DNA from 3 places in the Nonomuraea sp. CA-218870 genome. Region 2 is predicted to be linked to each of the others. Evidence: predicted binding sites of a transcription regulator. Region 2 holds the regulator's gene; each other region holds the start of a gene.
The links. The regulator LexA, encoded in region 2, represses DNA repair genes until DNA is damaged. The targets are predictions, from matches to a motif close to TCGAACANNTGTTCGA.
Positions count from the first base shown of each region.

Region 1: a site for LexA is predicted at 843-858, ahead of ACQEUU_RS25760 (alpha-ketoglutarate-dependent dioxygenase AlkB). Genes of this name have one in related genera too.
Region 3: a site for LexA is predicted at 976-991, ahead of ACQEUU_RS16400 (SAV_6107 family HEPN domain-containing protein). Genes of this name have one in related genera too.

Region 1 covers NZ_JBNJMN010000001.1:5,356,528-5,358,786, forward strand. The annotation lists gene ACQEUU_RS25755 (WD40/YVTN/BNR-like repeat-containing protein) at 1-186, shown strand, start outside; gene ACQEUU_RS25760 (alpha-ketoglutarate-dependent dioxygenase AlkB) at 190-819, opposite strand; gene ACQEUU_RS25765 (VOC family protein) at 967-1,725, shown strand; gene ACQEUU_RS25770 (MFS transporter) at 1,765-2,259, shown strand, end outside.
Region 2 covers NZ_JBNJMN010000003.1:225,960-228,218, forward strand. The annotation lists gene ACQEUU_RS36025 (DoxX family protein) at 1-137, opposite strand, end outside; gene lexA (transcriptional repressor LexA) at 570-1,277, opposite strand.
Region 3 covers NZ_JBNJMN010000001.1:3,381,622-3,383,880, forward strand. The annotation lists gene ACQEUU_RS16390 (class I SAM-dependent methyltransferase) at 1-227, opposite strand, end outside; gene ACQEUU_RS16395 (SdpI family protein) at 398-826, opposite strand; gene ACQEUU_RS16400 (SAV_6107 family HEPN domain-containing protein) at 1,258-1,704, shown strand; gene bldD (transcriptional regulator BldD) at 2,164-2,259, opposite strand, start outside.

The DNA of each region.
Region 1 (2,259 bases), on a different contig from region 2:
CTGCCGCACCTGCCGTTCGCGGCGATCGCGGTGGGGCCGACCGGGAGCGACGTCACCTACGACGGCGGGCGGACCTGGCGGACGTTCGACCCGGGGTCCTTCGACACGGTGGCCTGCACCCGGGACCTGTCATGCTGGGCCGCGGGCGAGCAGGGCCGCGTCGCCAGGCTCACCGTGCGCCGGTGACCTTCAGCGGACGCCGCGCGGACGGAACTGCACGCTGATGCGCGGGCCCGCCGGACGGGTGGTCTTGGGGACGGCGTGCTCCCAGGTGCGCTGGCAACTGCCGCCCATCACGACGAGGTCGCCGTGGCCCAGGTCGTAGCGGAGTGACGGGCCGCCGCCGCGTGGGCGCAGCAGCAGCGGCCGGGCGTGGCCGACGGACAGGATGGCCACCATCGTGTCCTGGTCGGCGCCCCGGCCGATGGTGTCGCCGTGCCAGGCCACGCTGTCGCGGCCGTCACGGTAGTAGCACAGGCCGGCGGTGGCGAACGGCTCGCCCAGCTCGTCGCGGTAGTGCTCGTCGAGGGCCCGCCCGGCCTCGGCGAGCACCGGGTGGGGCAGCGTCTCGCCCTCCTCGTAGAACTTGAGCAGCCGGGGGACGTCGACGACGCGGTCGTACATCCTGCGGCGCTCGGCCCGCCACGGCACCGACTCCGCCAGCCGCTCGAACAGCTCGTCGGCTCCCGACAGCCAGCCCGGCCGCACGTCCAGCCACGCGCCCCGGCCGAGGACCGTGCGGCGGACCGTCGAGCCGAGCGGCCCGACGGCGAGCTCCTCGTCCAGGCCGAACAGGGACGCTTGGTAGACAGCCGCCATACGGCCGATCCTACGTCATCGTCTCAAACACGTTTTCGACTGTGCCGGTTCTCCGTGGCTGGGCAGGGAGAGGAACGAGACAGGAAACGGGTGGCGTCGCCTCGGGCCGCAGCGGGTCGCGCCACCGCGGCCCACTGAGGACACATCATGCTCACCACTCAGTTCCTGCCGGGCAGCCCGTGCTGGGTCGACCTCGGCAGCTCCGACCTGGAGGCGTCCGCGAGCTTCTACAGCGGCCTGTTCGGCTGGCGGTTCGAGCCGGCCATGGAGGGATACGGCCTGTGGCAGATCGGCGGCGACACCGTGGCGGCGGTCGGCACGGTGATGGAGGAGGGCGCCGGCCCGACCTGGATGATCTACTTCCAGACGCTCGACTGCGATGAGACCGTCAAGGCCGTCGAGCTGGCCGGCGGCACGGTGCGGTCCCGGCCCTTCGACATCGAGGGGCAGGGGCGGATGGCGCAGCTCACCGACCCGGCGGGGGCCGAGTTCGCGCTCTGGCAGCCGGGCGGCACGCACGGCCTCGACCTGGTGAACGCGCCGGGGTCGCTCGCGTGGGCCGAGCTGTACACGCCGGACCTCGACGACGCCCGCGCCTTCTACCGGTCGGTGTTCGGCTGGCGGTTCACGGACATGGACATGGGGGACTTCACTTATCCGGTCGCCTACCCGGCCGACGGCGACGCCGAGTTGTCGATGGCGGGGCTGGCCCGGCTGAAGTCGGGCGGCCCGGCGCACTGGGGACCGTATTTCGAGGTGCCCGACTGCGACACGGTGGTGGCCATGTGCCAGGAGCTCGGCGGCACGGCGCGCGGGCCGGTGGAGACGGTGCAGGGGGTCGGCCGGATGGCCTTCCTGTCCGACCCGCACGGGGCGCGGTTCGCGGTGATCACCAGTACGACCTGAGCATCGTACGGGGTGCCCGGGGCGTGTAACGTCTTCCGGGTGCTGACCCGTTACATGATCGGTGCTCTCGCCTCCCGCACCGGGGATGAGATGTCCGGGCCCGCGCTGCTGGTCGCCGGGGTGGCCGTGACCGGGTCGCCGGTGCTGGCCTCGGCGCTGCTGGCGGGGCTGACCGCGTCGGCGGCGGTCGGGGGGCCGCTGCTGGGCGTGCTGCTCGACCGGACGCGGCGGCCGGGCCGGGTGCTGGGCTGGTGCCTGGCCGGGTACGGGGCGGGGCTGCTCGTCGTGCTCGCCGGGCTGGGCCGGGTGCCGGACGCGGTGCTGATCGGGGTGGCGGTGCTGACCGGGCTGCTCGGGCCGTCGCTGAACGGCGGGTGGACCGCGCAGCTGCCGCTCGTCGTCGAGGCCGGCCGGCTGCCCCGGGCCAACGCGCTGGACGCTATGAGCTACAACGTGGCGGGGCTGGCCGGGCCCGCGATCGTGGCGCTGATCGCCACCGTCGCCGGCGGGGAGGCCGCGGTGGCGGCGAGCGTG
Region 2 (2,259 bases):
GACACCGACGGCTCGGCCCCGGTGAACTTGCCCAGAGCCGCCATGAGGAACAATCCGGCCGCGACCACCTGCAACACCCACAACCCGGCCCCGGCCAGCCACCGCCCGGTGCTGGATCTCGTCTCGATCATCTCCATGCCGCCGACGCTACGGACTCCGATCGCCCGCCGACATGCGCCTGGATACCGGACACAGGGGAGTTAGGTGCACTTGTGCCGGAACGGTGGCGTATGAGACGAAGAGTGGCCGGTGGGGTGCGGAGAAACCCGGGCCCCAGGGCTCACATCGGAAGATCGACGGCCATCGGCGAGGTCCGGTGACCTTCAGCCGGAGACTCCGCCCGGCGAGGAGGAGCGGCGACATGGCCGGGAACGGTGTGGAGGGGCGGCCAGAGCCAGAAGGCGGTGCGAGCGGGTGGGGAGGGGCGGTCGGTGCGGGAGGCGCGGTGCGGCGAGGGGCCGCACCGCGCGGAGCCGACTTACGTGGCGAGTCCGGAACGCCCGTGCGAGGCGGCGACCAGGGCCTCTGGAAAGGCGATGAGGTCAGCGCCGCCGGGAGGAGCGGCAGGGTCAGAGGCGGCGCAGGACCGCCACGACCTTGCCCAGGACGCTGGCCTCGTCACCCGGGATGGGCTCGTAGTTGTCGTTGTGCGGCACCAGCCAGACATGGCCGTCCTTGCGCTTGAAGGTCTTGACCGTCGCCTCGCCCTCGATCATCGCGGCCACGATGTCGCCGCTCTCGGCGACGGGCTGCTGGCGGACCACGACCCAGTCACCGTCGGCGATGGCGGCGTCGATCATCGAGTCACCGGTGACCTGCAGGAGGAAGAGCGTGCCCTCGCCGACCAACTGCTTGGGGAGCGCGAAGACGTCCTCGACGCTCTCCTCGGCGAGGATCGGGCCACCGGCGGCGATGCGGCCGACCAGCGGGACGTAGGCGGCGGTGGGCCGGTTGACCGGCGCCTCCTCGTCACTCCCGTCGGGATCCACCCACAGGACCGGCTCACCCGGCAGGCGAACCTCCAACGCGCGCGGGCGATGCGGGTCGCGCCTCAAATAACCCTTGCGCTGCAGGGCCGTCAACTGATGTGACACGCTCGACGTGCTGGTCAGCTGGACGGCCTCGCCGATCTCGCGCATCGAGGGCGGATAGCCGCGCTGTTGCACAGAATCGCGGATCACCTCGAGGATCTTGCGTTGCCGGGGCGTCAGCCCCAGCGCGTCACGCCTCCGCACCGCGAGGTCACTGACCCCATTGGCGTCATCCCGCTCGCTCATGCCTCTCCTCCTCGCCCGGCGGCTCGCCTCACGGCGCCCCTCCCGGTCTGTGGTCCCGGTGTCGCACACAGCGACCGTATCGCTGTTGAAGATCATCTTCAAACAATTGTTCGAGTCTTCCTCGAAATTGACGGCCGTGTGGTGTACAACATCGTACGGGAGTTCGATCGACACCGTGTTCGATTTGCCGATCTTTATAGGCCGTTTCCGGGGGCCATGACGGCGGGAGGTCCATCATGCGAACGACCAGGATGACCGGCCTGACCGGCGACGACAGACGGCTCGCGCCCATCGCCGACGCCGCAGGGAAGCCTGGCCGCGCGTCCACATCCGGCCACGACCACCCGCGCCCGCCCGTCCCGTCCGATCAGGACCGCCCCCTCCCGCCGCCCCTTCGCGACGCTCCCCTTTCGAAACCAGCCGAAGCCCGCCCTCCGTCGGACCCCTCCGAAGGCCGCGCCCTCCCGCGTCCTGCTGAGAGCGGCGCTCTTTCGGGTCCCTCCGGGGAGCGCGCTTTCCCCCTTTCTGCTGAGGGCCGCCCTGACCCGCGCTCTGCGGAGGGCTGCGATCTCCAAAGGGTCGTGGAGATGCCTGCCCTTCCGCGTTCTGTCCGGGATCGCCGTGTTCCTCGGCCTGCTGAGGGTCAGACCTCTCCGGACTCTGCCGAGGGGGGATCTCTGCCGCGCTCCGCTGAGGGCGGTCGTGTTCCGGGGTCTGGTGAGGGCCGATCCAGGGGGCGGGGTTCCGGGGCGCGGGCGGGCAGGGAGCAAACCGGCGGCCCCCGGGCGCGGCGGGCGGCCGCCGGTGAGCGCCCGAACCTCTATCTCGTCCCCCCGTCCCGCCTTTCCTCCGACGCCGAGCCGGTCTCAGGCCCTGCGAGGTGGGGGAGGAGCGACGGAGGCCCGGTCCGTACGGGAGAGGGCCGGCCCGCCGTCGGCCAGATCATCAGGGGCGGCGGTTACGGGCGCGGCCCCGATTCCAG
Region 3 (2,259 bases), on a different contig from region 2:
TGGGCGGGGGAGTAGTAGACCCGTTCCGGGTGGTCGAGGCCGAAGTCGCTCAGGTCGGCGAAATCCGCCGTGTCGACCCCGTACCGGCGGTCGTAGACCAGTCGCGCCAGGCGCCGGCGCAGCCCCCGCAGGGTGAGCGGCCCGCCCACGTGCAGGAGGTCCTCACCGAGCGGCAGCGCCGCCTCCCAGGTGAGCCCGACGGCGGCCGCCCCGACGAGCAACGGCACCGGCCTGGCCAGCCACCCGAACGACCCGTGCCTCCTCCGTGCCGGTGAGCCTCCCCGGAACCGTCCCGGGCCGCCGGCGCCCCAGGCGGCCGGCGCCCGTCTCCAGGGGAGCGACGGACGCGTCGGATCCCGCCCGCGTAAGGGCGCCGGGGCCGCGTCCGCCCGGCCGTTCATCCGGGCCGGCCGGAGAGTTCGCGCTCGACCCGGGCGGCCACCCGGTCGGCCCGCCGCCCGATCAGCGTCAGCCCGCCCATGAGAAGCCCGCCCACGAGAAGCCCGCCCACGAGAAGCCCGCCCACGAGAAGCCCGGCCTGCGCCGCGACCACCGCCGGTTGGGCGCCTTCCGGCAGCCCCAGGGCGAGCGCCGCGCCCGCGCAGACCACGAGCACCCCGCCGATGGCGCCGGCCGGTCTCCGCATCGGCGCCCTGGCCCAGGCGTGCGCCGCGTCCCAGGCCTCGCGCGAGGCGAGCGTCTCGCGTGTGCGCGTCCCGGCCAGGCCGTTGCGGCCGTCGACGGCGCCGGACTCGTCGTGGAAGGGGATGAGGAGGAGCGGCAGCACCGGGGCGGTGAGGATCGCGCTCATCAGGATCGGCCCCATGCCCGCCATCGTAGCCACGGCCGCCGATCATGGGAACGCCGCGCGACACGCCGGTGCGGGACCCGCCGGAGCCGCGAAGGCCCAGCCTGGCGCGTCCGCGTCATGGTCATCGAACCTGTGTTCGTGGAACAGGTTGACACCGAACGTGATCGAAATTATGTTCGACCATGTGACGTGAGGCTCGCGGCTCACGTCGAAGGACCTGGTCGCGGGCCACGCGCTTCCCCCAAGCGCCGACCCGCGGTCAGGCTCCGAGGGCGAAGGACGCGTCCTCGTCGTCGGCGGAGACGAGCGGGCGCGTCCTGGCCGGACGGGGAGAGGGGAAGCTCCTCGTCCGGCCTGCCCGGCGGAAATGTCGGTGGGGTCTGCGATCGTTGGCCCTACTGGTGGAAACGCCGGGAGTCGCCCACGACTCTCAGGAGGTGAGCAAGATGGCACCACGGCCCAGAGAAACGCCCGGGCCCCGGCTGTCGCCTGCGGCTCGGGCACACCTGACGGATTCACGTTCCTGCCTGGCGGAGGCCGCGACGGCTCGCAGTCCGGCGTCGCGCTACGTGTCGGCCCACCTGGCCGCCCTGCGCGCCGCGGCGGCGATCCTGGCCGTCCGTCCGCAGCCCACGCAGGGTCGCAGGCGCCGCCTGCGCAGCGCATGGGAGCTGCTGCCCGAGGCCGAGCCCTCACTCGCCGAGTGGGCGGCCTACTTCGCGGCCAGTGCGGCCAAGCGCGCCGCCGCCGAGGCCGGTATGGTCCGCGGCGTCACCGCCGCGGACGCCGACGAGCTCATGGCGGAGGCCGAGACCTTCGTCTGCACGATCGAGAGCATGCTGGGCGTCCCTTCCCAGCCCCAGCTGCCCGTGGACGTGCCCCTGGCGGGATGACATCCCATCCATCCCCCACGAGCGCCCCGGTCTCCCCCGCGCCCCCGATCTCACAGGAGGAGACGTAAGGGGCCAGGCGCCGGCCGCCGCGGCGGTCACCGCGCCGATGGGATGCCCGCCGCTCTTCACGTCAGGCGGATGAGCCTCTCTCACCGCCGATCGCCGGTCCCGCACGGCCTCACACCGGTCCGGCCGCACCCGATCCGACGCCGATCGCCTGTCTCGCCGGTCCTCGCAGCGCGAGCCTTCCTTGGGTTGACGGTGTCGCTCGCGAGTCAGGGGTGAGTGAGGGGTTGCTTGAATTATCAAAGACCGGTTTTCCGGTATAAGTCCCCGCGCGGCTTTTGGGCCCTCAGGTGAAATGTCTGATGTGGGGGAGTTTCGGGGTTCTGTCAGAAGCAAGCGAGGGGCGCGCCCCCATGGGCGCGCCCCTCGTCGGTGCGGTGCGGGGAACCGAGGTCAGAAGGTCTCGACGGCCCGGCGGGCCTCGGCGTCGAGGACGCCCCAGCTGATCAGCTCCTCGGTGAGCTCACTCGGCGACTTGTCGTAGATCAC